3 regions of the Allobosea sp. 05T433 genome follow, and region 3 is predicted to be linked to each of the others. Evidence: predicted binding sites of a transcription regulator. Region 3 holds the regulator's gene; each other region holds the start of a gene.
What was found. The regulator PhoB, encoded in region 3, activates phosphate uptake and scavenging genes when phosphate is short. The targets are predictions, from matches to a motif close to TGTCATNNANCTGTCAT.
Positions count from the first base shown of each region.

Region 1: a site for PhoB is predicted at 2,083-2,099, ahead of phnD (phosphate/phosphite/phosphonate ABC transporter substrate-binding protein). Genes of this name have one in related genera too.
Region 2: a site for PhoB is predicted at 1,756-1,772, ahead of AC1DGP_RS09005 (alpha-D-ribose 1-methylphosphonate 5-triphosphate diphosphatase). Genes of this name have one in related genera too.

Region 1 covers NZ_JBFTKS010000001.1:458,344-468,111, reverse strand. The annotation lists gene groES (co-chaperone GroES) at 3-290, shown strand; gene groL (chaperonin GroEL) at 337-1,974, shown strand; gene phnD (phosphate/phosphite/phosphonate ABC transporter substrate-binding protein) at 2,164-3,078, shown strand; gene AC1DGP_RS02135 (DoxX family protein) at 3,262-3,648, shown strand; gene AC1DGP_RS02130 (ABC transporter ATP-binding protein/permease) at 3,779-5,878, shown strand; gene AC1DGP_RS02125 (META domain-containing protein) at 5,984-6,466, opposite strand; gene hisG (ATP phosphoribosyltransferase) at 6,662-7,636, opposite strand; gene AC1DGP_RS02115 (ATP phosphoribosyltransferase regulatory subunit) at 7,633-8,745, opposite strand; gene hisS (histidine--tRNA ligase) at 8,951-9,768, opposite strand, start outside.
Region 2 covers NZ_JBFTKS010000005.1:173,147-182,914, reverse strand. The annotation lists gene ureG (urease accessory protein UreG) at 1-384, shown strand, start outside; gene AC1DGP_RS09015 (HupE/UreJ family protein) at 396-974, shown strand; gene AC1DGP_RS09010 (ANTAR domain-containing response regulator) at 1,014-1,598, shown strand; gene AC1DGP_RS09005 (alpha-D-ribose 1-methylphosphonate 5-triphosphate diphosphatase) at 1,820-2,962, shown strand; gene uxuA (mannonate dehydratase) at 2,981-4,177, opposite strand; gene AC1DGP_RS08995 (GntR family transcriptional regulator) at 4,231-4,923, opposite strand; gene AC1DGP_RS08990 (ABC transporter substrate-binding protein) at 5,058-6,251, shown strand; gene AC1DGP_RS08985 (ABC transporter ATP-binding protein) at 6,352-7,425, shown strand; gene AC1DGP_RS08980 (ABC transporter permease) at 7,422-8,309, shown strand; gene AC1DGP_RS08975 (ABC transporter permease) at 8,314-9,144, shown strand; gene AC1DGP_RS08970 (GntR family transcriptional regulator) at 9,270-9,768, shown strand, end outside.
Region 3 covers NZ_JBFTKS010000009.1:121,084-130,851, reverse strand. The annotation lists gene pstC (phosphate ABC transporter permease subunit PstC) at 1-574, shown strand, start outside; gene pstA (phosphate ABC transporter permease PstA) at 588-1,475, shown strand; gene pstB (phosphate ABC transporter ATP-binding protein PstB) at 1,520-2,320, shown strand; gene phoU (phosphate signaling complex protein PhoU) at 2,369-3,088, shown strand; gene phoB (phosphate regulon transcriptional regulator PhoB) at 3,122-3,820, shown strand; partial or broken gene AC1DGP_RS14840 (YnfA family protein) at 3,940-4,238, opposite strand; gene AC1DGP_RS14835 (TIGR03862 family flavoprotein) at 4,313-5,530, shown strand; gene greA (transcription elongation factor GreA) at 5,540-6,007, opposite strand; gene AC1DGP_RS14825 (DUF1801 domain-containing protein) at 6,570-6,986, shown strand; gene uvrB (excinuclease ABC subunit UvrB) at 7,172-9,768, shown strand, end outside.

The sequences.
Region 1 (9,768 bases), on a different contig from region 3:
CCATGAAGTTCCGTCCGCTGCATGACCGCGTCGTGGTCCGTCGCCTTGATGGCGAAGAGAAGACCAAGGGTGGCATCATCATCCCCGAAACCGCCAAGGAAAAGCCCCAAGAGGGTGAAGTCGTCGCCGTCGGCCCTGGCGCCCGCGACGAAGCCGGCAAGCTCGTTGCCCTGGACGTCAAGAAGGGCGATCGCGTCCTCTTCGGCAAGTGGTCGGGCACCGAGGTCAAGATCGATGGCCAGGATCTCCTGATCATGAAGGAATCCGACATCATGGGCGTCGTCGGCTGAACGCCACGCGACCTCCATTCCCCGTTTTCATTAAGGAGTAGCTCGCATGGCTGCTAAAGACGTCAAGTTCTCCACCGACGCGCGCGACCGGATGCTGCGCGGCGTCGAAATCCTCAACAACGCCGTCAAGGTCACGCTCGGTCCCAAGGGCCGCAACGTCGTGATCGACAAGTCGTTCGGCGCTCCCCGCATCACCAAGGACGGCGTCACCGTCGCCAAGGAGATCGAGCTCGCCGACAAGTTCGAGAACATGGGCGCCCAGCTGGTGCGCGAAGTSGCCTCGAAGCAGAAYGACGCCGCCGGTGACGGCACCACGACGGCCACCGTGCTCGCCGCCGCGATCATGCGCGAAGGCCTGAAGTCGGTTGCCGCCGGCATGAACCCGATGGACCTGAAGCGCGGCATCGACCTCGCGGTCGAAGCCATCGTCACGGACCTGAAGAAGAACTCGAAGAAGGTCACKTCSAACGCGGAAGTCGCGCAGGTCGGCACCATCTCGGCCAACGGCGACGARTCGGTCGGCAAGATGATCGCCACCGCGATGCAGAAGGTCGGCAACGAGGGTGTCATCACCGTCGAGGAGGCCAAGACCGCCGAGACCGAGCTTGATGTCGTCGAAGGCATGCAGTTCGACCGTGGCTATCTCTCGCCCTACTTCATCACCAATGCCGAGAAGATGGTYGYCGAGCTCGAGGACCCCTACATCCTCGTTTTCGAGAAGAAGCTGTCGTCGCTCCAGGCGATGCTGCCGATCCTCGAGGCCGTCGTTCAGACCGGCAAGCCGCTGCTGATCATCGCCGAGGACGTGGAAGGTGAGGCTCTCGCCACCCTCGTCGTCAACAAGCTCCGTGGCGGCCTGAAGGTCGCGGCCGTCAAGGCTCCGGGCTTCGGCGATCGCCGCAAGGCCATGCTCGAGGACATCTCGATCCTGACCGCCGGTCAGCTGATCTCGGAAGACCTCGGCATCAAGCTCGAGACCGTGACGCTCRACATGCTCGGCCGCGCCAAGAAGGTGCGTATCGAGAAGGAGAACACCACGATCATCGACGGCGCCGGCAAGAAGAAGGACATCGAGGGCCGCGTTGCGCAGATCAAGGCGCAGATCGAGGAGACCTCGTCTGACTACGATCGCGAGAAGCTCCAGGAGCGTCTGGCCAAGCTCGCTGGCGGCGTCGCGGTGATCCGCGTCGGCGGCGCGACCGAAGTCGAAGTCAAGGAGAAGAAGGACCGCGTCGACGATGCCCTGAACGCGACCCGCGCTGCGGTCGAAGAAGGCATCCTGCCGGGTGGTGGCGTGGCGCTCCTGCGCGCGCTCCAGACCGTCAAGTCGATCAAGACCCAGAACGACGACCAGAAGACCGGCGTCGAGATCGTCCGCAAGGCGATCATGGCCCCGGCCAAGCAGATCGTCGACAACGCTGGCGATGACGGCGCTGTCGTGGTCGGCAAGCTGCTCGAGTCGAAGGACTACGCCTACGGCTACAATGCCCAGACCGGCGAGTACGGCGATCTGGTCAAGGCCGGCATCATCGACCCGACCAAGGTCGTGCGCACGGCGATCCAGGACGCGGCTTCGGTCGCCGGCCTGCTGATCACCACCGAGGCGATGATCGCCGAGCTGCCGAAGAAGGACGCCATGCCGGCTATGCCGGGCGGCGGCGGCATGGGCGGCATGGACTTCTGATCGAAGTCCATCGCTTCTCGCGAATACGACGGAGGCCCGGCGCAAGCCGGGCCTTTTTCATATCTGCCAGCCCCTGGCTCTGCCTCGGTGCGCGACAGCGGCCCGACGCGTCACGCAACCGCCATCCCGCCGTAATCGCGCCGTCGCGTCCCGCTGAGCAAATGACGCTCACTGTTTCAGGGGCCAGATATGCTCACACGTCGCACCATGATTGCCGGCCTTGGCGCCCTCACCTGCCTTCCCGCGCTGGCCCAGAGCGACTGGCGCCAGAGCATCAAGGAAATCCGCTTCGGCGTCTCGTCGGCAGAACATGAGGCGGGCGCGATCGCCCGCAACCAGCCGGTGATCGACTATCTCACAGGCAAGCTCGGCGTTCCCGTGAAACTCTATCGGGTCAGCGACTATGCCGGCCTCGTCGAGGCACTGCGGGCCGACCAGCTCGAGTTCGCCCGCTTCGGGCCCGCGGTCTACTCGCTCGGCCGGCGTGTCCTCGGCGACAAGCTGCAGCCTCTGTTCCGCGACATCGATAACAACGGCCAGGAAGGCTATTACTCGGTCATCGTCGTTCGTGCCGACAGCCCCTACAAGTCGGTTGCGGATCTGAAGGGCAAGAACTTCGCCTTCGCCGATCCGAACTCGACGTCGGGCTTCGCCTTCCCGTCCTATTTCCTGCGCAAACAGGGCTTTGATCCGCAGAACCATTTCGGCGGCACCGTCTTCTCCGGCGGCCACGACAACTCCGTCCTGGCGCTGGTGCGCGGCCAGTTCGACGGGGTGGCGACCTATCAGGTCAACGAGACCTCCGGCGTCGTCCAGCGCCTCACCGCGCGCAACATGATTCCGGCAGGCGCGACACGCGTGATCTGGACCTCGCCCCTGATCCCCTCCAGCCCGTTCTCGACACGGGCCAACCTGCCCCAGGGACTGAAGGATGCCTTCGTCGCTGCGATGATGGCGATGAAGGCGGAGGCACCCGAGGTCTGGAAGGTCTACACCGACGGTCAGGTTTCCGCTTACGCCCCGGCGAAACACGAGGACTATCTCGATATCATCGCGGTGACGGAGGAGCTTGAAGCCCGGCGCAAGCAGAAGCCCGCAGGCTGAGCGGCGATCTGCCGCCGCAAGGCGGCACGAAAGGCGTTTTCAACAATGAAGTCGCCGATGGAAGCCGGGAATTGGTTCCGCGGGCCGGACCGGCTCTTGCATCGACTTTGGTTGTAAGCCCTATTCCCGCAAGCTGCGGCATTCCGCCGCGCTCTGTGGCACTCTCTTGCGAAGGTCTGCTCCATGCTGAACTCGCCCGCCCTTGCCGACGGCGCCAAGCTCGTCGGCCGCATCCTGCTTGCCCTGATGTTCGTGCTCGCTGGCTACTCCAAGATCAGCGGCTATGCCGGTACACAGCAGTACATGGCCTCGGCTGGCGTGCCCGCCATTCTGCTGCCTCTCGTGATCGCGGTCGAGCTTCTGGGCGGCCTGATGGTCGTTCTCGGCTGGAAGACGCGTCTTGCAGCACTTGCCCTTGCCGGTTTCACGCTGGCTGCGACGCTGCTGTTCCACCTGAACTGGGCCCAGCCGATGCAGCAGCTCCTCTTCATGAAGAACCTCTCCGTCGTCGGCGGCTTCCTTGTGCTGTTCGCCGCGGGGCCCGGCCGGCTGTCGCTCGATCGCGGCTGACGTCGCATCACAAATCGCTGAAATCGACACGCCCGGCCTTGAGCCGGGCTTTTTTGTCTGATCCGGTCGGCTAGAAGATATTATCCGCATGCGCCGACGCTGGCGCGAGTTCCCCGGTAAGGAAGACCTGATGCGTCTTTTGAGTTTCTTTGTCGCTGCTCTCGCCGCCATCGCGCTCGTGGCGGGGCAGCAGAGCGGCAGCGGCGGCATGCTCGGTATGGGCGCCGTGGGTGTGCTGCTCGCACTCGCCACCTATCGCTCGACCGAGACCAGCTTCTTCCTGAAGATCTTTTCCGGGATTTTCGGTGTTGAGTACGTCGTCTTCGGGGCCGGCTCGGTGCTCGCGCAGCTTGGCTACTGGCCTGCCGATTGGGCCGCGATCGCTCCCCCTGCCAGCCTCGCCACGACAGTCGCCGTCTTCGGCATCCTGATCTATGCGATCTCCTTCATTCCGATGATCCAGCGCATCTCGCGCCTGGCATCGCCCTATTTTTCCTCGACCGAGACGACGACGGCGTACCTTTGGCCGTTCGGCACCTATCAGATCCAGCTCGGGCGCCTCGGCGTCATCCTGCTGATCTTTCTGGTGATCCTGAATCAAGCGCAGGTCGGCATCTCGCTGCGTCTGAGCTTCTTCAATCGCGATTTCTACAACGCGATCCAGGAGAAGGATGCGCCGTCATTCTGGTATCAGCTGATCTATGTCTTCAGTGTCTGGGCCGCCATCTCGGTGGTCTCGAACCTGATCGAGATGTTCGCCAACTACACGCTGCTGATCCGCTGGCGGCGCTGGATGGCGGAAAAATACAGCAAGAGCTGGCTCGGCAACGCCACTCATTACCGGATCTCGCTGGCGGGCACTGCCGACAACCCTGACCAGCGTATCGCGGAAGATACCCGCGCCTTCGTCAATCAGACCTACAACTTCGCCCTGCCGCTGCTGTCGCAGATTTCGACACTCGTCTCGTTCTCGATCATCCTCTGGTCGATTCCCGTTCCGATCACCATTCCGGGCACCGAGATCATCATCCCGGGCTTCCTGCTGTGGATGGCGCTGATCTACGCGATCGCGGCGACCTGGATCACGCATCTCATCGGCAAGCCCCTGATCGGGCTCGAATTCGAGCAGGAACGCCGGGAGGCGAACTTCCGCTTCTCGCTGGCGCGTCTGCGTGAATATTCCGAGCAGATCGCGCTGATGCGCGGCGAAGCCTCCGAACAGCGGCATCTGAGCCAGCGCTTCGGCGACATCGTCTCGAACTTCTATCGACTGGTCTGGAGCCGGGTGAAGCTGACCAGCTTCACCCTGTCCTATAATCAGGCGAATGTGGTCGTGCCCTATGTGCTGCTCGCACCGCATTACTTCACGGGCATCATCACGCTCGGCATCATGACGCAGGTTGCCTCGGCCTTCGATCGTGTCCAGACGGCGATGTCGTTCTTCATCAACAGCTATCAGGCCATCGCCTCCTATCTGGCCTCGATCAACCGCCTGACCACTTTCGAGGCGGCGATCGGGCAGGCGCAAGCCGCCACGGCCGGCGAGAAGGGCATCCACCAGACCGAACTCCCCGGGAACGAGGTCCATATCGACGGCGCGACACTGACGCTGCCGAACGGCACGCCGATCGTGCGGATCGACGGGCTCGATCTCGGCACTGCGCGCTCGACACTGGTGATCGGACCGTCAGGATCGGGAAAATCGACGCTGTTCCGCGCCATAGCCGGCATCTGGCCCTTCGGGGAAGGCAAGGTCGGGGTTCCCGCCAGTGCGCGGATCATGCTGCTGCCGCAGCGCCCCTACCTGCCGCAGGGGACCTTGCGCGCGGCCATGTCCTACCCGGCGCTCGACGACACCTATACCGATGCCGACATCGCGACGGCGATGACCCAGGTCAAGCTCGCCCACCTGATCGACCGGCTCGACGATGTCGACCTCTGGGCCCAGCGCTTGTCAGGCGGTGAGCAGCAGCGCCTCGCCGTCGCGCGCGCCTTGCTGGCCAAGCCCGACTGGCTCTTCCTTGACGAGGCCACCGCCTCGCTCGACGAGAAGCTGGAAGGAGAGATCTACGACCTCATCGACCGGACACTGCCGCAGACGAAGATTGTCTCGATTGGGCATCGCTCGACATTGCGGGAGATGCACGACGAAATCGTCGTCATGCAGCCGAACGCGGATGGAACGCACAGTCCCCGCGCGATGGTTCGTGAGCCAGTCGTTCAGTCGTGAATCAACGAGCGCCCGTAGCCGGGCGCTCGTCTGCCTTTCCCGCATCACGCTTCGTGTCGGGAAAGGCGGATCGTCAGGAGAACTGAAGCTGGCGGCTGACCGTCGTCAGATGCCGCGGTCGAAGCGCAACTCGCCCGAGGCGGTCTTGATCACCAGCCTGCCCTCGACGAGGTCCCAGTTGCGAGCTCCGCGCAAGGCGACCAGATAGGCCCGCTCGAATTCGGCAGCGCCCTTGTCGCAGGAGCGCTTGGTGATGGCCATGGGGCCGACCGCGATCCCCTGCTGGCGCAGCGGGTATGCCGCAGCGGAAAACGTGTTGCAGCCGCTGTAACCGGTGCCACGCAGGTTCGAGTCGATCTGCAGTGTGGCCTTGCGATCGGCGATCGACTTGCCGTTCATCGAAATCGCCGTCCAGGAGGCGCCCAGGGGGAAGGTTTTTTCCTGTTTCGGCGCTGCAGGCGCCTGCTCCGGCTGGTTCTGCATATCACGCGGCGACATCGCCTTTCGCTGGGCGGAAGCCGGCGACGCGATCAGCAGGGGTGCGAGGCTCAGGGCGAAGACAGCGGCGTAGCCAAGGCGTCGATTCATCATTTCTCTACCTATGCGGGGCCGGGACGATAGCCCACGCCCCGCTCTCATGGAAACGCCTAGAACCGTATCGCGTTGGGATCAACTGCGATCATTGCGACAACGTTGCTTTGCCGAGTGGCAGCGCCAGCAACGTCACGCGGCATCGCGTCGGAAATGGGGCCGGCTTCAGCCCAAGGCGGCGCCAGATGTCGCTCAGATGCGCGCCAGCAGGCGCTCCAGCAAGGGATTGGCCTTGCGGAAGACATAGGCTGGGGCGTTGACGGTGATCTCGTCAGCGCCGGAGCCGGCCAGATCGTCGACCAGTGCGAAGACCGCCTTCTCCGGGCAATGGATGGCCAGGATACCGCTCTCGGCATGCGCACCGAAGGGCAGCCGAGCGCCATGTCGCGCCACCATCTCCTCAATGGCCGCAGGCTTCGCATCGGTGAGCCGCGCGCGGATCTCCCGGACGGAACGCCCCTCCTCCTCGGCCGCGATGCGCGAGAGAATGGCGTTGGCGGCGGCGCGTGCGCGCGGGCTCCACGGCGCCCGCACCGAGGCGACGAGATTGGCCTCGGAGGCCAGCATGACACCATCGTCCAGAATCTTCAGGGCGTTGGCGGCCAGCGTCGCGCCAGTGGTCGTGATGTCGACGATGATTTCGGCGGAGCCGGCGGCCGGGGCCCCCTCCGTCGCGCCCAGGCTTTCGACGATGCGGTAGTCGCCAAGCCCGTGCTCGGCGAAGAAGCGGCGTGTCAGGTTCACATATTTGGTGGCGACGCGCAGTTTGCGGCCATGGCGTGCGCGCATATGGCTCGCGACATCGTCGAGATCGGCCATGCAGCGGACATCGATCCAGGCCTGCGGCACGGCGACCACGACATTGGCGTGGCCGAAGCCGAGCGGCGTCAGCATCTCGACGGCGGCATCGGCATCGGCCACCTGCTCGCGCACGAGGTCCTCGCCCGTCATCCCGAGATGGGCCGCGCCGGAGGCCAGTTGCGAGACGATCTCCGAAGCCGAGAGGAACGCGACTTCCGCGCCATCCAATCCCGCGATCGTGCCGCGATAGTCGCGCGAGCCACGCGACTGCACGAATTTCAGTCCGGCACGGCCGAAAAAGGCAGTGGCGTTTTCCTGGAGCCGCCCCTTGGAGGGGACCGCGAGAACCAGCGGAGCGTCGCTCATGATGTTTGTCCCGTCAGCCGGTCGAGCCAAAGCGAGGCGCCGACTGCCGGGGCCGGCTGAGGCGCACCGAGGCGACCGAGCACGTTGTCGTAGCGGCCACCTCCGGCAACGGGCCGGCCGTCGCTGCGGCCCAGGTCATGCAGCTCGAAGATGAAGCCGGTGTAATAATCGAGATTGCGGGCGAAGCCGGTCGAGAAGGAGATCTGGCCGACATCGACACCGCGCGCCGCAAGGAAGCCGGTGCGCTCGTCGAAGGCGTCGAGTTGCTGCCCCAGGTCGAGCGAAGCCTGGTCGGAAAGGGCCCGCAATGCGGCCGACGCCGCATCGGGATCACCCGTGACGGCAAGTGCCTGGCCGAGCACGGCCTTCACATCCTCATTGACCGGGTTCTCGCGCTCAGCGGCACGGGCCAGGAAGCGTTCGGCGATATCGCCGGCGGAGCGGCCTCCGACCGTCGAGATCCCCGCGATCGACAATACATCCTCGACAAAGGCCTTGGCCGCCTTGGGATCCTGCCCCTCCAGCGCCTTGAGCAGTCCCGCATGAGCCGTTTCGCCAGTGGCTGCCGGTGGATCGAGCGCCTCGACCGCCTCGGCCGCCTTGCCCTGCACGACCGCGCGCATCAGCCGGCGGCGCGCCCCCTGCGGCACGGCCAGACCATCGAGCAATGCGCCGAGCAGTGCGACGTCGCCCATCAGAACACGCGGCTGCGTCAAGCCAAGCGCCGCCGCCGCCTCGATCGTCAGTGCCATGATCTCGGCATCGGCTGCGGCAAAATCCTCGCGGCCAAAGGACTCGAGCCCGGCCTGTGCGAATTCACCCGGCTCACGCGAGCGCATGCGGAAGACCGGGCCGGCATAGGCATAGGCCATCGGCGCACTCACGCCCGCCGCGATGTGATCCAGCGCCACCGGAATCGTATATTCCGGGCGAAGGCACCAATCGCGGCCATCGGCGTCCTGCGTCATGAAGATGCGCCGGCGGATATCTTCGCCTGAGAGATCGAGAAAGACATCGGCCGGCTGCAGAATCGCCGGCTCGGCGCGCTGATAGCCCTCAGCGGCGAGGAGCGCGATCACGGTGTCGATGCTGGCGCGTGTGGCGGACAAGGGCAGCTTCCTGTTGCGCGGCTGTCCTAGCAGCCGCGTCATGGATTTTCGATGGTTTTTAGGGAATTGGGTTAGCGGGATTTGGCGACCGACTCGTTGCCGACGGTTTCCGTCATGGTCGGGCTAGTCCCGACCATCCACGTCTTTGCCTACGATGAACGCTCAAGGCGTGGATGCTCGCCACAAGGGCGAGCATGACTTTCAATCAGCCGTGTCGCTTCAGCACCCGCTTCACCCCCTCGACCAGCTCGGTCACCGGCACGGCGAACTGGGCCTCGGCCTGCCTCGCTTTGTGCTCGGCCGAATCCTTGACGTCGCGGCTGGCGGCGGCGAGTTCCGCGCCGAGGATCAGGTCCTTGATCACGATCGTGCCGGCCTCGCGCTCGGAGGAGCCCTGGATCACCGCACAGACCGCGCCGCGCTTATCGGCATATTTCATCTGGGCGTTGAAGCCGGAGCCGCCGAGATAGAGATCGGCACGCAGCAAGGGCTTGCCGTCCCCGTCCCGGGCCTGGCGGAGCTGAGACACGAATGCCTGATAGGCCGGCATATGCTCGGGCGTCTTGTTGTCCATGGCGGTGACGACGACGAGCGGCAGTTCGTTCTTCGTGTCGACCAATGGCGACTTCACCGCCTTCAGTGCCGAATAGAGCCGCGAGACGCCGATCGAGAAACCCGTCGCCGGCACCGGTTCCGGCCGGAAGCGGCCGACCAGCCCGTCATAACGTCCGCCGCCGGCGACCGAGCCAAAGCGCACGACCTGGCCGTCGTCATTGGTGACCGGGAAGGTCAGCTCCACCTCGTAGACCGGGCCGGTGTAATATTCGAGGCCGCGCACCACGGAAGGATCGATGACGACGCGGTCGGCATAGCCAGCCGCTGCGATCAGATCCGCCATCATGCGCAGTTCCTCGGCCCCTTCATGGCCAACGGGCGTCGACGCGAAGCCATCTGCGAGACGCTGCGCGGTCGCGGCATTGTCCGCAGCCCTGGCATCAAGAATGGACAGGACGCGCGTGGCCT
Region 2 (9,768 bases), on a different contig from region 3:
ATCAACCTCGCCGCGGTCGACGAAATGCGCGGCAAATTTCCCGCGCTCGACCTGATCCTGATCGAGTCCGGCGGAGATAATCTGGCGGCGACCTTCTCGCCCGAACTCGCCGATCTGACGATCTACGTGATCGATGTCGCAGCCGGCGAGAAGATCCCGCGCAAGGGCGGCCCGGGCATCACCCGCTCGGACCTGCTCGTCATCAACAAGACCGATCTCGCTCCGCATGTTGGCGCGGATCTTGCTGTGATGGACCGGGACTCAAGAACCATGCGGGGCAAGCGACCCTTCGTCTTCACCAATACGCGGGAGGGCGAGGGCGTCGATGCGGTGGTGGATTTCATCGAGACCGTGGGCGGCCTGAAGGCGATCGCCCCGGGATAGAGGAGGCGAACATGCTGACGCGGTTGACGGGCGCCCTGGCGTCGCTCGTGACGATGATGGCGGCACCCGCCCTTGCCCATACCGGAGTGGGCTCCGTAGATGGTCTCGTTCACGGGCTGCAGCATCCGCTCACCGGGTTGGATCATGCGCTGGCGATGATCGCGGTCGGCCTCTGGGCCGGGCTCGTCGGTGGCAGGGCGCGCATCGCCTACCCCGTCACCTTCGTTTCGGCCATGGCGCTGGCCGGGCTCTGGGCGATGTCCGGCGGACCGCTTCCAGGCGCGGAGGTCGGTATCGCCTTTTCCATCGTCATCCTCGGGCTTGCCATCGCACTCAATCTCGCGCCGCCGCTCGCTGCCGGCGCCCTTGCCTGCGGGATCTTCGCGATCTTCCACGGCTTTGCCCATGGCGCCGAGATGCCGGAGGATGCCAGCGGTGTGAGCTATGCGATCGGCTTTGTGATCGCGACATCTGCCCTGCATGGAGTAGGCTTGCTTCTTGCGGGCCAGCTTGCGGTGCGGATGCCGCAGCTTGCCCGCATCGCCGGTGGTGGTTTCATTCTGGCAGGTGTCGCAATCCTGTCGGGCTGAGGACGGGCCTTATCCTCACTGCGTTAGGCGTCGTGGCTCATGACACCTGCGTTGAAAATTCTGATCGTCGACGCCAACCCGGTCCGGGCTGCCATTCTCGACGAGGGCTTGCGCGAGGCGGGCTTTACCGATCTCGTCCAAATCGGTGCGACAAACGGGCAAGTCACTAGCGTTGAGTCACATGACCCCGATGTAGTCGTGATCGATCTCGCGAGCCCCGACCATCATGCGCTGGCTGAGGCATTTTTGGTCAGCCAGCGCCCGAAGCGGCCGGTCACCCTGTTCGTCGAGCCGCCGGATCCGKCCTTGATCGAGGCGGCCGTCGAGGCAGGGGTCGCGGTCTATGCCGTCGACGGGCTGAACCGGGCGGCGCTCAAGCCGATCCTCCAGGCCTGCATCAGTCGCTTCGACGCTGCCTCGAAGCTGCGCGAGGGGCTGGACGAGGTGCGGTCGCAGCGCGACGACCGCGCGCTGATCGATCATGCCAAGGGGATCGTCATGCGCCTCAAAGGGCTCCCCGAAGCGGAGGCCTATGCCCTGATGCGCCGCACCGCGATGAACGAGAAGCGCAAGCTGGTCGACATCGCCCGTTCCATCATCACCGCGACCGAGGTCTTGAAATGATCCTGGGCCGGAGCGTCACCGTCCTGCGCCTCGCCGATGCCGCCGCTTGCTGATCGCAGTGGACGATGCCGGCTTTGCGGAAGGCCGCCCGGTCGATGACGTTGTCGCCGGTCTCGGTGCGTTGAACAAGGCCGGACGCCATCCTGACCGGCCCGCTTGTCATTCTGCCGTCATGCTGACCCGTCAAGCGCGCCCTCCCAGGGGCTGCGGCGGAGGCGGGCGTGTCACTTCATATCACGGGCGGAACAGTTCTGACCGCCGCGCTCACCCGTGCCGATCTCGTCACCGATGGATCGTCCATCGCTGCGCTCGATGCGTCTCCTCCTGCCGGCGCCTTGCGCCTGGACGCCACCGGCCTGCTCGTCCTGCCGGGCATGGTCGATTGTCATGGTGATGCCTTCGAGCGGCACATCATGCCGCGACCGCGCGTGTCGTTCGATATCGATCTCGCTCTGCGCGATGCCGATCGCGCCATGCTGAGCTGCGGTATCACCACGGCCTTCCACGGCGTCACCTGGTCCTGGGAACCCGGCCTGCGCGGAGCCGGTAATGCGCGGCGCCTGGTCGAGGCGATTGCACGGCTCGGGCCGGAACTTGGGGCCGATACCCGATTTCATTTGCGCCACGAGACCTTCAACCTCGATGCCGAGGCCGAGATTATCGAGTGGCTGCAGGCGGGGCGCGTCGGAGTGCTGGCCTTCAACGACCATACCGGCGGGATCCTCAAGGAGACGACCCGGCCGGACAAGGTCGCCAAGATGGTCGAGCGCACCGGCCTCTCACATGCCGACTTCATGGCCCTGGCGCAGAACGCCCATGACCGCGGCGACGACGTGCCGGAATCGGTCGCGCGGCTGGCGAAGGCCTCGCTGGCCGCCGGCATTCCGACGCTCTCGCATGACGACATGAGCCCGGACATGCGGCGTTGGTATCGCTCGCTCGGCGTGACCGTGGCGGAGTTCCCGATGGATGAGGCGACGGCGCGCGAGGCGGTCGCGCATGACGAGGCGACGGTGTTCGGCGCGCCCAATGTCGTACGCGGCGGTTCGCATACCGGCTGCCCGGCCGCCGAGGATATGGTCGGCAAGCGGCTCTGCACCATTCTGGCGTCGGATTACTATTATCCGGCGCTGCTGCTGGCGCCCTTCATGCTGGCGCGCAACGGCACGGCGAGCTTTCCCGAGGCCTGGAGGCTGGTTTCCGAGGCCCCGGCGGAAGCCCTTGGCCTGGCCGATCGCGGCGTCATTGCGCCGGGCAGGCGGGCGGATCTGATCATCGTCGAGGATGCGCCGCAGCCGCGCGTCGTTGCGACGATTGCTGGCGGCAAGCTGGTGCAGCTCGCCGATCAGCGTCTTCTGGCCTAAGTAGCGTCCCTGGCCTGATCAGGCGTCGTAGCCGCGCAGGCTGGTCAGGGTGGCCATCACGCCGCGCAGCTCCGCGAGGCCGCGCAGGCGGCCGACGGCCGGATAGCCCGGGAAGCTGCCCTTGCCGATATCGTCGAGCAGTTCATGGCCGTGATCGGGCCGCATCGGGATGCGCCAATGGCGCCAGCCGGCGGCCTTGCGGCGCTGCTCCTCGACCATCAGCACATCGACCAGCGCCACCATGTCGGTGTCGCCGCCGAGATGCTCTGCCTCCATGAAGGAGCCGTCCGGATCCTTGGCGACATTGCGCAGATGCGCGAACCAGATCCGGTCGGCGAAGCGCCGGGCGATTCCGGGCACGTCGTTCCCTGGGTTGGCCCCCAGCGAGCCCGAGCACAGCGTCAGGCCATTGGACGGGGTATCGACCGCACTGAGTATGAAGGCGATGTCGCTCTCGTCCGAGCAGATGCGCGGCAGGCCGAAGAGTGGGCGCGGCGGATCGTCGGGGTGAATGCACATGCGAATCCCGACCTCTTCCGCAGTCGGGATCACCGCCTCGAGGAACCGCTTCAGATTGGCGCGCAACCCGTCATGGCTCATCTCATGATAGCGCGCGAGCATGCGCTTCAGGCCGGGCACGTCATAGCGATCATAGGCGCCGGGCAGCCCGGCCATGATATTGGCGAGCAGACGGGCGCGATCGGCCTCGGTCGAGCGCTCGAACCAGGCCTTGGCCCGGTCCATCACCTCGGCAGAGTGGCCGTCGGCGGCGCCAGGTCGCTCCAGCATGAAATGGTCGAAGGCGACATATTCATGCAGGTTGAAGCGCAGCGCCGTGCCGCCGCCGGGCAGGGGGCAGGCGAGTTCGGTCCGGGTCCAGTCGAGAACCGGCATGAAGTTGTAGCAGACCACCTCGATGCCGCAGGCGGCGAGATTGCGCAGCGACTGGCGGTAGTTGACGAAGATCGGCTCGAGATCGCCTTCGCCGATCTTGACGCTTTCATGGATCGGCAGGCTCTCGACCACGGACCAGCGCAGGCCGAGGCTCTTGTCCTTTTCGATGATCGCCTTGCGCGCCTCGATCTCCTCGACGCTCCAGACGACGCCATAGGGAATCTGATGCAGCGCGTTGACGATGCCTTGCGCGCCCGCCTGCCGTGCCTGGGCGAGCGTCACCACATCGTCCGGCCCGAACCAGCGCCAAGTTTGTTCCATCGTCGCGTTCCTTCCTTGTCGTTTCTTGTCGTGATGCAGAGAATGCGGCCGGCTCAGGCCTTGCGGATCGGGGTGTTGGCGACGAAGGCGTCAACATGATTGCGCGCGATCGCCTCGATGGCGTCGAACACCGTGCGCAGATGCGCCCGCATTGCCGTCTCGGCGCCGAGCACGTCGCCGGCGCTGACCTTCGCGGCGATCTCGCGATGCTGGTCCATGATCATGCCGGGCCAGGACGCGGCCTCGAGCGACAGGCAGCGCACGCGGTCAAGCTGCGCCTTGACGCCTTCGATCAGGCCCCAGACCGAGGGGTGGCCCGATAGCCGCGAGAGCTCGGCATGGAAGGCCTCGTCAGCACGGAAGAAATTAACGCGATCGCCCACTGCGAGCGCCTGTTCCTGCTGGGTGATCAGCCGTTCCAGCGCGGCGCGCCCGGCATCGTCGATCCGCTGCGCGGCCAGCGTGACAGTGCGGCATTCCAAGGTTTCGCGCACGAACTGGCTGTCATAGACTGCCGCCAGATCGATCGGCGCGACGAAGGTGCCGACCTGCGGCACGACCACCAGGAAACCTTCGTCGACCAGTCGCTTGAAGGCCTCGCGCACGGGCGTGCGGCTGACCCCGAACTGGACGGCCATCCGCGCTTCCGACATCGCCTCGCCCGGCAGGAGCACCGCGTTGAGGACGTCGTCCCGCAAGGCGCGGTGAATCTGGTCTGTGCTTTGTCGTGCCGCTGCGCTGCCCATTGCCAAGCTCTGGTCCACTAGTATACTAGGATACCGGGCAATCCGAGGCGGCGTCAACGTGAACTTCGCCGAGGCTGATGCCGAAAGGTGTCTAAGAATCCAAAAGCGGTAAATCCGTACCGAAGGGAGAAGTCATGGTCCAGGACAGCATCAATCGGCGCACATTTCTCGGCGGCGTCGCAGGTCTCGCCGGTGCCGCGGCCTATGCGCCGGGCGCCTTCGCGCAGCAGCTCAAGCTGCCGACCTCGCCGGTCGCGCTTTCCGTCGTCGATGTCGCCGGCAATCTGGCGCTGACGCAGAAGGCCATTGAGAATTACCGCAAGGCCAAGCCGAACCTGGTCTCGCGCATCACCTTCACCAAGGCGCCCGCGCCGGAGCTTCCCGGCAAGCTGAAGGCACAGCAGGAAGCGAACCGCGTCGATATCGACATGGTGCTGACCGGGACCGATGCGCTTTCCGCCGGTGTCGACCAGAAGCTTTGGACGCCGCTGTTGCCGCAGCTTGCAGGCTCGCTGCCGAAGCTCGACGAGATCTATCTCGAAGGTGCCGCCAAGATGCAGGGCCTCGCGAGCGGGCAGGGCGTCGTGGTGACCTATTATCCGTCCGGGCCGCTGCTCGAGTACATGCCTGACAAGGTCAAGAAGGTGCCGACGACGGCGGAGGAGCTGCTCGCCTATACCCGCGAGAACAAGAACCGCTTCTTCTATGCGCGCCCCGCCAATTCGGGCCCCGGCCGGACCTGGATCATGGGCCTGCCCTATATCCTCGGGGATTCGAACCCGAAGGACCCGGTCAAGGGCTGGGACAAGACCTGGGCCTATCTCAAGGCGCTGGGCGAGAACGTCGAGTACTACCCGGCCGGCACGGGTGCGGTGATGAAGGAGCTCGGCGAAGGCTCCCGCGACATGACCGTCACGACCACGGGCTGGGACATCAACCCGCGCGTGCTCGGCGTCGTGCCCAAGGAAGCCAAGGTCGGCGCGCTCAAGGGATTCCATTGGGTCACCGACGCGCACTACATGTGCATCCCGAAGGGCGTCTCTGACGAGAAGCTCGCGGTTCTGCTCGACCTGATGAACTTCCTGCTCACCAAGGAGCAGCAGGCCTACACCTATGACGAGGGCTATTTCTATCCGGGTCCGGCGGTGAAGGGCGTGACGCTCGACATGGCGCCCGCCGATAGCCAGGCGGCGATCAAGGAATACGGCCGCCCCGAATACGAGAAGCTCATCGCCGAGGCTCCGCTCGAGACGCCGCTCGACCCCGACCAGATGGTGCTCGCCTTCCGCCGCTGGGACGAGGAAGTCGGCGGCGCCAAGCGCAAGTGAACGAAACCCGCTAACGACAGCGAGCCGGTTCCGGCCGGCTCGCTTCGCCGTCACATTTCCTGACTGAACCCATCAGCCGCTTTCCAAAGACGTGACCTAAATGACGATTCACGCTGCGAACTTCCGCGAGCTGCGGCTCGACAATCTGAGCCGCGACTTCGGCACTCACAACGCCGTCAAGGACGTGTCGCTGACGATCAAGAAGGGCGAGTTCATCGCGCTTCTCGGTCCGTCGGGCTGCGGCAAGTCGACGACGCTGAACCTGATCGCGGGCCTTCTGCCGGCGACGGGGGGCGGCATCTGGCTCGATGATCGGCGCATCGACCCGCTGCGGCCCGAGGAGCGCGGCTTCGGCATGGTGTTCCAGAATTACGCCCTCTTCCCGCATATGAGCGTGAAGCGGAATATCGGCTTCGGTCTGAAGATGCGCGGCGTCCAGAAATCCGAGATCGAGCGGCGTGTCGGCGAAGCCGCAGCCCTGGTCCGGTTGCAGGGCCAGACCGAAAAACTGCCCGGCCAGCTCTCCGGCGGACAGCAGCAGCGTGTCGCCATCGCCCGGGCCATCGTCGTCGAGCCGCCGCTCGTGCTGATGGACGAGCCGCTCTCCAACCTCGATGCCAAGCTGCGTCTCGAGATGCGCGCCGAGATCCGCCGCATCCACAATACGCTCGGCGCAACCACGATCTACGTCACGCATGACCAGGAAGAAGCGTTGTCGCTGGCCGACCGCATCGTCGTGATGCGTGACGGCGAGGTCCGTCAGGTCGGTGGGCCGGAAGACCTGTTCTCCCGCCCCGACCATCTCGATGTCGCCGAGTTCATGGGCTTCCGCAACAAGGTCGCCGGTCGCGTCGCCTCTGTCGAGGGCGAGCGTGCGACCGTCACCGTCGGTGACGCCAAGATCGTCGGGCGGGTGCGTGGCGCGGTGGCGCCCGGTGCTCAGGCCTGGCTCGCGATCCGGCCGGAGGATCTTCACCCCGCAACTGCCGGGGGCGCCGGGCTCAAGGCGTCCGTCGTCTCGACCGAGTTCCGCGGTCGCGAATTCGTCGGCTTCTCCCGCATGGCGGATGGAACCGATCTCTCCTTCCTGGCGCATGACCGCATCGCGCCGGGCGGCGAGGTCACTCTGGCGGCAGATCCCGATCGCGTCCTGGTTTTCGGGGGGGCGGCGTGAGCGCGACGACATCCATCCCCCTCAGCCAGAGGCTCGCCGCACGCGGCATCGATTCTCTGACATTGCTGGTTCTGCCAGCGGTGTTCTTCCTCTTGGCGCTGTTCATCTACCCGTTCCTCTATGGGCTCGTGCTCTCCTTCACGCCCAAGACCGGGCCGATGCTGGCGAACTACACGCGCTTCTTCTCGGATTCCTTCCTGTACGGGACGATCGCGACGACGCTCTGGCTGGCACTGCCGGTCACGATCGTGACGCTTCTGCTGGCGATCCCGATCGCCTTCCGCGTGCGGATGATGAAGCATCAGCGCCTGCTGACCACGATCCTCGTGATCCCGATCACGCTCGGCACGGTTCTCGTCGCGCAGGGCCTGTTGAATTATCTTGGCCCCCAGGGCTGGTTTAACCGTACCCTGCTGACGCTCGGGCTGATCTCGACGCCGGTGAAACTCCTGCACAATTACTGGGGCGTCTGCATTTCACTCGTCATCACCGGCTTCCCCTTCACCTTCCTGCTGACCCTGTCCTACCTCTCCGGTGTCGATCCGGCGCTCGAGCAGGCGGGTGCGACGCTGGGCGCCGGGCCCTGGGAACGGTTCAAGCACATCCTGCTGCCGCTCCTGCTGCCGGGTCTGGCGATCACCTTCTGCCTCAGCTTCGTGCAGGCCTTTTCGGTCTTTCCCTCGGCGGTCTTGCTGGGGGCGCCGGCCGGGCCGACGCGCGTCATCTCGATCGCGGCCTATCAGGCTGCCTTCGAGGAGTATGATTATTCGATGGCGTCTGCCGTCGCGATGATCATGGGCGTGGTGCAGCTCAGCATTGTCGTCGTCGTGCTGGCCGCGCGCGGCATGCTCTACCGTGGCCCCGCCGGTGGCGGGAAGGGCTGAGATCATGGTCAAGGATACCCGCCTCTCCAGCAAGCTCTGGGCTGCCGCCAACTGGACGCTCATCGGCTTCTTCATCCTCAATCTCGGCGCGATGATCGCGACGGTGGTGACCAGTTCCTTCGCGACCCGCTGGCTTGGCACATGGCTGCCGGCCGGCTGGACCACGCGCTGGTATTCGGCCGCCTGGAGCGAGTTCCAGCTCTCCGACGTGCTGAGCGTGACCTTCCAGATCGTCTTCCTGGTCGTGTTCCTCTCGGGCCTGCTCGGCGTTCCAGCCGCCTATGCGCTGGCGCGGCGGGACTTCCCGGGCAAGAAGCTCGTCATGCTGCTGTTCCTGCTGCCGTTGCTGGTGCCCCCGATCACCTTCGGCATCCCGCTCGCGACGGTGCTTTACAAGCTCGGTCTTGCCGGCGGCATGTCGGGTGTCGTGCTCGCCAATCTGGTGCCGACGGTTCCCTTCGTCATCCTGGTGATGATCCCGTTCATCGAGCAGATCGACACCAAGATCGAGGCGGCCGCCCGCGTCTTCGGGGCGAACACCTTCAAGCTCTTCATTCACGTCCTGCTGCCCCTGCTGATGCCGGGCATTCTGGCTGCATTGCTGCTGGTTCTGGTCAGGACGATCGCGATGTTCGAGCTGACCTTCCTGACCGCAGGCCCGACCAGCCAGACACTCGTCGTCGCCCTCTATTATGCGGTCTTCGCTGCGGGCGTCCGCGCCGTGCAGTCGATCGATGCCATGGCGGTGATCTACATGATCACGACGCTGATCTGGCTGGTGATCGCGCTGCGCTTCGTTAACCCGACGCAGATTGTCGCCCGCGCCAAGAAATAGAATGCCGAAGTGATCCCGGCCGCCTTTGGGCGGCCGGGCCCCTGCGACGTATGGGCATGGCGACATCCACCATACCGGTATGCTAGATAGACCAACGGATGGGGGATGAGCGGGACGCTCTGCCCATGACGATGGAACCCAGCCTCCGCCTTAAGGATCCGATCGCTCCGCAACTGGTTTCGTCCTTGCGGCAGGCGATTATTGCCACGCAGCTCAGGCCCGGCGAGGCGCTCTCCGAAAAAGATATCGCCGGCCGCTTCGGCGTCAGCCGTCAGCCGGTCCGTGAGGCCTTCATCAAACTCTCCGAAGCCGGTCTCGTGCAGGTCCTGCCGAGCCGCGGCACCTATGTGATGAAGGTTTCGATGCGGGCGATCGCCAATGCCCGCTTCGTGCGCGAGGCGGTGGAATGTGCCATTGCGCGCGCGGCCAGCGCATTGATCACCAAGGACGACGTGATGCGGCTGCGCTGGCTGATCGAGCGTCAGCGCGAGGTGTCTGCCCTCGCCGATCGCGCTGCCTTTGCCGTGCTCGACGAGAATTTCCACCAGACCCTGGCCGAGATCGTCGATTGCGACTACGCCGCCCGCATCGTCGAAGGTGCTCGCGCCCAGACTGACCGCGTCC
Region 3 (9,768 bases):
GATCATTTACGGCATGTGGGGTCTCTTCGTTTTCGTGCCGCTCTTCGCGGCCTATGTGCAGATCCCGGTCTCGAACATCGTCGAAGGCATTCCGCTGGTCGGCACCGTGCTGTATTCGCGCTCGCCCTCGGGGCTCGGCATCCTGACGGCCGGCATCATCCTCGCCTTCATGATCATCCCCTTCATCGCCTCGATCACCCGCGACATGCTGGAGCAGATCCCGTCCGTGCTGCGTGAGAGCGCCTATGGCATCGGCGCCACGACCTGGGAGGTCGTGCGCCATGTGCTGGTGCCGCAGGCCGGCGTCTCGATCATCGGCGCGATCATGCTCGGTCTTGGCCGCGCGCTTGGCGAGACCATGGCGGTGACCTTCGTCGTCGGCAATGCCAACCGGCTTTCGGCCTCGATCATGGACCCCGGCTCGACCATTGCCTCGCGCATCGCCAACGAATTCAACGAGGCGATGGGCCTGCAGCTCAACGCGCTGATCGCGCTCGGCTGCATCCTCTTCTTCGTCACCTTCGTCGTCCTCGTGATCGCGCGTATCCTTGTCGCGCGCGTCAAGTCCTTCTGAGCGGAGCCTGGCCATGAACAGCGCCGTCACCCCGCCCGCAACGACGCCTCATCAGGTCTGGGGCCGCGTCCGCCCCGCGCGCCGCACCGCGGATCGGGCGATGAAGATCATCGCCACCAGCTTCACCCTTCTCGCCATCTTCGTGCTGTTCTGGATTCTCGGCATGCTGCTCGTGAAGGGGATCGGCGGGCTCTCCGTCGCGACCTTCACCCAGGTGACGCCCGGTCCCGGCAGCGAGGGGGGCGGCCTTGCCAACGCCATTGTCGGCTCGATCGTGCTGACCTTCCTCGGCATCGCCGTGGCGACGCCGGTGGGCGTGCTCGCCGGCACCTACCTTGCCGAATACGGCAAGGGCTCCAAGCTCGCGGACCTGATCCGTTTCATCAACGACATCCTGCTCTCGGCGCCGTCGATCCTGATCGGCCTCTTCGTCTACGTCATCCTGGTCGAGCCATTCCGCGGCTATTCCGGCTGGGCCGGCGGCGTGGCGCTGGGCATCATCGCGATCCCGGTGATCGTGCGCACCACCGAGGACATGCTGCGCCTCGTGCCGAGCTCGTTGCGTGAAGCCGGTGCTGCGCTCGGCGCCCCGCCTTCGGTCGTCATCACCAGCGTGACCTGGCGGGCGGCGAAATCCGGCATGGTCACCGGTATCCTGCTGGCCCTGGCGCGCATCGCCGGCGAGACGGCGCCGCTGATCTTCACTGCGCTGAACAACAATTTCTGGTTCTCGCCCAGCCTCGTCGGCGGCGTCTCCAACCTGCCGGTGACGATCTACCAGTTCGCCTCCGCCCCCTATGAGAACTGGCAGCAACTCGCCTGGGCCGGTTCGCTGATCATCACCGTCTCGATCCTGTGCCTCTCGCTTATCGCCCGCCGTATCGTGCGGGGCGGCAAATGAACGGCCTTAAACCCTCGTCGCGTTCGATCTGAAGGAACAAGTCGATGCTTTCGACGCTGGAACTGAGCCCGCAAGCGCTTGATGCCGAGGCCCCCGTCCGGATCGCGGTCAAGAACCTCGATTTCTACTACGGCGAGCACAAGGCGCTGAAGAACATCAATCTCGACTTCCGGGACCGCCATGTCACGGCCCTGATCGGACCGTCGGGCTGCGGCAAGTCGACCCTGCTGCGCATTTTCAACCGGATCTACTCGCTTTATCCCGAGCAGCGCGCCACCGGCGAGATCCTGCTCGACGGCCGCAACGTCATCAGCAACGATATCGATGTGAACGAGCTGCGCTCGCGCGTCGGCATGGTGTTCCAGAAGCCGACGCCCTTCCCGATGTCGATCTACGACAATGTCGCATTCGGCATCCGCCTCTACGAGAAGCCACCGAAATCCGAGCTCGATGACCGCGTCGAGGGTGCGCTGCGCCGTTCCGCGCTCTGGGACGAGGTCAAGGACAAGCTGAAGACCTCCGGCATGGGCCTGTCCGGCGGCCAGCAGCAGCGCCTCTGCATTGCGCGGACCATTGCCCAGAAGCCGGAAGTCATCCTGTTCGACGAGCCGACCTCGGCGCTCGATCCGATCTCGACCGGCAAGATCGAGGACCTGCTCGAGCAGCTCAAGACCGACTTCACCATCGTCATCGTCACCCACAACATGCAGCAGGCGGCGCGTATCTCGCAGTACACCGCCTTCATGTATCTCGGTGAGGTGATCGAATTCGACGCCACCAACACCATCTTCATGAACCCGCACAAGAAGCAGACGCAGGACTACGTCACCGGCCGCTTCGGCTGAACCGGCGCCCAGCCTTCCAACTGCTTTGCCGACAAAGGATACGCCGCGATGACTGATCACATCGTCCGCTCATATGATGCCGATCTCGAGGGGATCCGCCGCAGCCTGGCCGAGATGGGGGGCATGTCGGAGCGCATGCTCGGCGATTCGACAGTCGCCCTGGTGCGCCGCGACACCGGGCTGGCACAGAAGGTCATCAGCGCCGACCAGCGCCTCGACAATCTGCAGCGCGAGGTAGAGGAGAAGGCGGTGCTCACCATCGCCCGGCGCCAGCCGCTCGCCAACGACCTGCGCGAGCTGATCTCCGCCATCCGCATCGCCGCCGATATCGAGCGTGTCGGCGATCTCGCCAAGAATATCGCCAAGCGCGCGGTCGCCATCTCCGGCCAGTTCCAGCCGCCGTCGCGCGCGGTCGTCGGCCTCGAGCATATGAGCCGCCTGGTTCAGGCCCAGCTCAAGGACGTGCTCGACGCTTACGCCGTCAGCAACGAGCAGAAGGCCATGGAGGTCTGGCGCCGCGACGATGAGATCGACGCGCTCTATACCTCGCTCTTCCGCGAGCTGCTCACCTATATGATGGAAGACCCGCGCAACATCACCTTCTGCACGCATCTCCTGTTCTGCGCCAAGAATGTCGAGCGCATCGGCGACCACACCACCAACATCGCCGAGACGATCCACTATCTCGTCACGGGCGAAGCCTTGGACGCAGCCCGCCCGAAGCTCGACACGACCAATATCCTTCTGGACGCCGCCACCGGTGAGTGACCGGCGCCCGACACCTTTGGGACCGAGTGAGACATGCCTGCACGCATCCTGATCGTTGAGGACGAAGAGCCGCTGACCCTGTTGCTGCGCTACAATCTCGAAGCCGAGGGCTTCGAGGTCGACAGCGTCGCGCGTGGCGACGATGCCGAGCTGCATCTGCGCGATCATACGCCGGACCTCGTGCTGCTCGACTGGATGCTGCCGGGCCTTTCCGGCATCGAGCTCTGCCGGAGGCTGCGGACCCGTCGCGATACCGAGCGGGTGCCGATCATCATGCTCACCGCCCGCGGCGAGGAAACCGAGCGTGTGCGCGGCCTCGCCACCGGGGCCGACGACTATGTCGTCAAGCCGTTCTCGCTGCCCGAGCTGATCGCCCGCATCCAGGCGTTGCTACGCCGCGCCAAGCCGGGTCATGTCGCCGGCCTGTTGGCCGCCGGCGATCTCGAACTCGACCGCACCACCCGCCGTGTCCGCCGCTCAGGCAGCGAGCTGCATCTCGGCCCGACCGAGTTCCGCCTGCTCGAATTCCTGATGCAGGCGCCGGGGCGGGTCTATTCCCGGGCCCAGCTGCTCGACGCGGTCTGGGGCCGCGACGTCTATATCGACGAGCGCACCGTCGACGTCCATGTCGGCCGGCTGCGCAAGGCGATCACTCCTGACAACGCCAAGGACCCGCTGCGGACCGTGCGCGGTGCCGGCTATGCCTTCGACGAGACCTTTGCGCGGAGCTGAGACTTGGATCATCGGGGACTTGGATCATCGGGCCGGATATCGAATCCGCCCGACGATCTAACCGTCTATGGTTGCATCGGCCTTCCCGAAAACCGCAATCCACCTTTCGGGCCGATACCCTAGCGCGGCCCTGCGATAATAATCGCCGCGCCGGCGAGGCAGATCAGCCCACCGATAATGTCCCAGCGGTCGGGGCGAAAGCCTTCCACGGCCCAGAGTAGACGCCGCCATAGGCGGCATAGGCCCGTCCGGCGGCTTCGCTCTCCGCCAGCGTCAGCAGCCAGGCGAACAGGGCGAGCGAAAACAGTCCGGGTACGAGCCACCAGATGGGCTTGTCGAGCCGGAGCCAGCCCCAGAACGCGAAACAGCCGGCGATTTCGAGAATGGCTGCGCCGAAATAGGCGGCGATGGTCGGCATGGTTCGTCCCTGTCGATGGCCTTCGGGGCGGGATTACCCTTGACCGCAGGGCGCGCTGACGGCAAGCCGGACCGATGCCCACACATCACGTCGCCATTATTGGAGCAGGGCCCTCCGGGCTGATCGCGGCCGAGCGCCTTGCGGCAGCCGGGGACACCGTCACGATCTACGATCGCATGCCCTCGCCGGCCCGCAAATTCCTGCTGGCCGGGCGCGGCGGATTGAACCTTACCCATTCCGAACCGCTCGACAGGTTCCTGCCCCGCTATCGCGATGCGCAAGCCTGGCTGGAGCCGGCCATTCGCGCCTTCCCGCCACAATCCCTGCGCGACTGGGCCGATGCGCTCGGGCAGGACACGTTCGTCGGCAGCAGCGGCCGCGTCTTCCCGCGCGCCATGAAGGCCTCGCCCCTGCTGCGGGCATGGCTGCGCCGGCTCGATGGTCTCGGCGTCGCCTTCGCGCCTGGGCAGCGCTGGACCGGCTGGAGCGAAGCGGGAGCTCTGACGTTCCGGAGCCGCGATGGCGCCGATGTCGAGGCGCGGCCCGACGCGACGCTGCTCGCGCTCGGCGGTGCGAGCTGGCCACGGCTGGGTTCGGATGGTGGCTGGGCACCCTTGTTGGCGGCGCGCGGCGTTGCGATCGCGCCGCTGCGCCCGGCCAATGGCGGTTTCACGGTCGATTGGTCCCAGACCATGCGAGAGCGTTTTGCCGGAGTACCGTTGAAGCGCATCGTCCTGAGCTTCGGCGGCCAATCCGTGCCCGGCGAGGCGATGATCGATGCGACGGGTCTGGAAGGCGGCGCGGTCTATGCACTCTCTGCCCCGATTCGCGAGACGATCCTGCGCGAGGGCAGGGCGGTCATCACCATCGATCTGCGGCCCGATCACGAGGCGGCACTGCTGGTCCAGCGCCTCGCGCATCGTCGCAAGGGCGTGACGCTGAGCAATCATCTGCGCAAGGCTGCAGGTCTTGCTCCATCCGCGATTGCGCTGCTGCGCGAAGCGGCGAAGGGGCCACTCCCCGAAGACGCGGAGAGGCTGGCCGCACTGATCAAGGCCGCGCCTCTGGTGCTCACCGGTCTCAGACCGATCGAGCGGGCGATCTCCACCGCCGGTGGCGTCGCCGCGGCCGAGGTCGAGGAAGGCTTCATGCTGAAACGCTTGCCCGGTACCTTTGTCGCAGGCGAGATGCTGGATTGGGAGGCGCCGACCGGCGGCTATCTGCTGCAGGCCTGTTTCGCGACCGGAGTCGCAGCTGCAGCAGGGATTCAGGCCTGGCTCGCGGATAGCTGAACGATCGCCTCAGGAGATCGCGATGATCTCGACCGCCTCAGTGCCGATGCTGACGCTCTCGCCAATGCCCTTGCCCATCAGCGCGCTCGCCAACGGCGCGACATAGGGCAGCGTTCCGTGTGCCGGATCGGCCTCGTCCTCGCCGACCAGCCGCCAGTTCTGCTCGCGCCCATCGGCCCGGCGGATCGTCACTGTCGAGCCGAAGCGGACGATGTCGTGCCTTTCCTGCGCAGGGGCCAGCTTGGCGCTGGCGCGCCGCGCCGCCCAGTAGCGGAACTCGCGCCGCGTCTGAGCGATCTCGGTGCGGTCGCCTCCGGCCAGCGCCGCCGCGTGTTCGTCATGCCAGCGCGCCAGCTGGGCCTCGATCTGTGCGAGCCCCTCAGGCGTCACGAGGTTCGGGTGAGGCGAGACTGGCCGGTCCGGCAGCTCGTCCAGGGTCCCTCTTTCCTCTGCTTCCTTGACGAAGGCGCGAGTCATTCTGGCCTCCTCCTATTGATCTCGGCACATCCGGCGAACCGGACCACAGCTTTCAGTGTTACGTCCTCACGACTGCTTGCGATGCAGCGCCAACCCGATGCTGGACTCTGAAGCGGCGATCACTTGGAGATGGGGATCAGGCACTGCCGAAGACAAGACCCGAACAGTCTACACCCCCGTGTCCGGCCGCACCATCAAGAGCAGAGCCATCGCGCGCTGCCCCTGGCCCCCGATCACGAGCGCAGTCCCGTTCCCAAGGGGGCAGCCGATGCCGGAAGAGCGCCGCGCTTGCGTCGGCCGTCCGTCGCGGCCACCTTGATCCTGAGTTGCGAGACCCGACGGCGATCGTTGCGCGCGCAGGCTTCGATTGACTGACGTATAGCCCAATGATTATGAATGCAGATCAATAGCCAGAGAGTTATGCGTTGTGATCCGTGCAGACACACCGTGCTCTCCAAGACGTTTACCGGCCGGCCCAGCCTCTTCGAGAGGTTGCGCTGCGATCTCGAGCAGACGGTTGGCCCGATCCCAGAAGCGAGAGTTCCGGAGAGAAGGGAAGATCATGAGCCAGAGCGAGTCCCAGAACGAAAACTCCCCGTCTCGGATGATCGACGAGCGGATCACCGAGCTGGGCGACTGGCGAGGCAAGATGCTCTCCCAGCTCCGCGTATGGATCAGGCAAGCCGATCCTGAGGTGGTAGAGGAGTGGAAATGGCGAGGGGTTCCGGTGTGGTCCCACGACGGATTGATCTGCACTGGGGAGACCTACAAGAGCGTCGTCAAAATGACCTTTGCCAAGGGGGCCTCACTCGACGACCCATCGGGCCTCTTCAATTCCAGTCTGGATGGCAACACCAGGCGGGCCATCGACATCCACGAGGGTGAGACGATTGACGAAGGGGCATTGAAGGCTCTCATTCGCGCAGCCGTGACCCTCAACATGTCCGGCGGCTGCGGCAAGACCAAGTCCCGCGGATAAGCCTCGCTCCGTCTCGATATGCGCCGGCGCGCGATGAAAGCCGGACTTGCATCGCGCCCACCCCCGGGACCGCTTCAATCCGGCTTCTCCTGCCACGGTGTACTCCTGTCACCTGCTGTCAGTTATCCGCCTGCTGCGACGGCGTACCCCTCGCGCTCCGCCCGGTTTCGCCCCATATTGCCGCCATGCCGAAAAGCTCCGACACGACCGCCAAGGCTAAGCCTGCAAAAAAGCCCGCCTCCGCGCGCACGCCGAACTCCAAGGCCACCAAGCCCGAGTTGAAGCCGCTCGAGGGCTATCTCGCCGATCTGCTCAATCCCGCGATCAACCGCGGCAGGGCGGTCCCGGGCGGCGCCTCCGGTTTCAGCGACCAGCCGCAGGCCGGTTATGGCGAGCCGCGCCCCGGCGACACCAAGCTGAAGAAAAAGCCGAAGAAAGGCGACGCGGCCTCTGCCTTCGGCGAGGCCGAGGGCGAGACCGCTGCCTCCGTCACCGCGCATTCGCTGCAGCACCTGCTCGAGTCCGGCAGCCCCTTCATCGATCCCGGCAAGCCCTGGACGCCGCATCGCCCGGCCCGCCCGGACAAGTCCGAGGGCGGCATCGCCTTCCGCATGCAGTCGGATTTCGAGCCGGCTGGTGACCAGCCGACCGCGATCGCCGATCTCGTCGACGGCGTCGCACGGCAGGAGCGCGACCAGGTCCTGCTCGGCGTTACCGGCTCCGGCAAGACCTTCACGATGGCCAAGGTGATCGAGGAGACGCAGCGCCCGGCTCTGATCCTCGCCCCGAACAAGACGCTGGCCGCACAGCTCTACGGTGAATTCAAGAGTTTCTTCCCCGACAACGCGGTGGAGTACTTCGTCTCCTACTACGACTACTATCAGCCGGAGGCCTACGTCCCGCGTTCGGACACGTTTATCGAGAAGGAATCCTCGATCAACGAGCAGATCGACCGCATGCGCCACTCGGCCACGCGCTCGCTGCTGGAGCGCGACGACGTCATCATCGTCGCCAGCGTCTCCTGCATCTACGGCATCGGCTCGGTCGAGACCTATACGGCGATGACCTTCGCCATCAAACTCGGCGAGCGCATCGAGCAGCGTCAGCTCATCGCCGATCTCGTCGCCCTGCAATACAAGCGCACGCTTGGCGATTTCGCCCGCGGCACCTTTCGCGTGCGTGGCGATGTCATCGAGCTGTTCCCGGCCCACTATGAGGACCGCGCCTGGCGCATCGGCCTGTTCGGCGACGAGGTCGAAAGCATCTCGGAATTCGATCCGCTCACCGGTCAAAAGACGGCCGACCTCGAATTCGTGAAAGTCTACGGCAATTCGCACTACACCACGCCGCGCCCGACGCTGACCCAGGCTGTCAAGTCGATCAAGGAGGAGCTCAAGGCCCGCCTTGAGGAACTCAATCGCATGGGGCGCTATCTCGAAGCGCAGCGGCTCGACCAGCGTTGCACCTTCGACATAGAGATGATCGAGTCGACCGGTTCGTGCAACGGCATCGAGAACTATTCGCGCTATCTCACCGGCCGAAAGCCGGGCGAGCCGCCGCCGACCCTGTTCGAGTACCTGCCCGACAATGCGCTGGTCTTCACCGATGAGAGCCACGTCACCGTGCCGCAGATCGGCGGCATGTACCGGGGCGACTTCCGCCGCAAGGCGACATTGGCCGAATACGGCTTCCGCCTGCCGTCCTGCATGGATAACCGGCCGCTGCGCTTCGAGGAATGGGACGCGATGCGCCCGCAATCGGTGCATGTCTCGGCGACGCCCGGCGGCTGGGAGATGGACCGCACCGGCGGTGTCTTCACCGAGCAGGTCATCCGTCCAACCGGGCTGATCGACCCTCCGGTCGAGGTCCGCCCCGCCAAGCACCAGGTTGCCGACCTGCTCGACGAGATCAAGGAGGTCACCGAGAAGGGCTACCGCAGCCTCGTCACCGTGCTGACCAAGCGCATGGCCGAGGACCTGACCGAGTACCTCCACGAGAACGGCGTGCGCGTGCGCTACATGCATTCCGACATCGACACGATCGAGCGCATCGAGATTCTGCGCGATCTCCGCCTCGGCGCTTTCGACGTGCTGGTCGGCATCAATCTGCTGCGCGAGGGCCTGGACATCCCGGAATGCGGCTTCGTCGCCATTCTCGACGCCGACAAGGAAGGCTTTCTGCGCTCCGAGACTTCCTTGATCCAGACCATCGGCCGCGCCGCCCGCAATGTCGACGGCAAGGTCATCCTCTATGCCGACCACATCACAGGCTCGATGGAGCGCGCGATGGCGGAGACCAATCGCCGCCGCGAGAAGCAGGAGGCCTATAACCTCGCGAATGGCATCACGCCGCAGACGATCAAGCGCGCCATCGGCGACATCCTCGGCTCGGTCTACGAGCGCGACCATGTCACGGTCGACAAGGGTTTGGTCGATGCGCCGATCGCCGGGCACAACCTCAAGGCCGCCTTGGCCGATCTCGAGAAGCGCATGCGCGAGGCTGCCGCCGATCTCGAATTCGAGACGGCCGCCCGGTTGCGCGACGAGATCAAGCGCCTGCAGGCGACCGAACTCGCCATCTCCGATGACCCGCTCGCCCGCCAGAGCGATGTCGAGGCCTCGGCTGGCAAGTACAAGGGGGAGCGCAGCTACGGCGCGTCGGCGAACCTGCCGACACGGGCGCGCAAACCCACCGATGAGGACATGGGCCCGCATAACTGGGGCGGCGGCGAAGCCAAACCGGTCTCGCGTCCGCGCAAGCCGAACTTGGACGAGATGGGTCC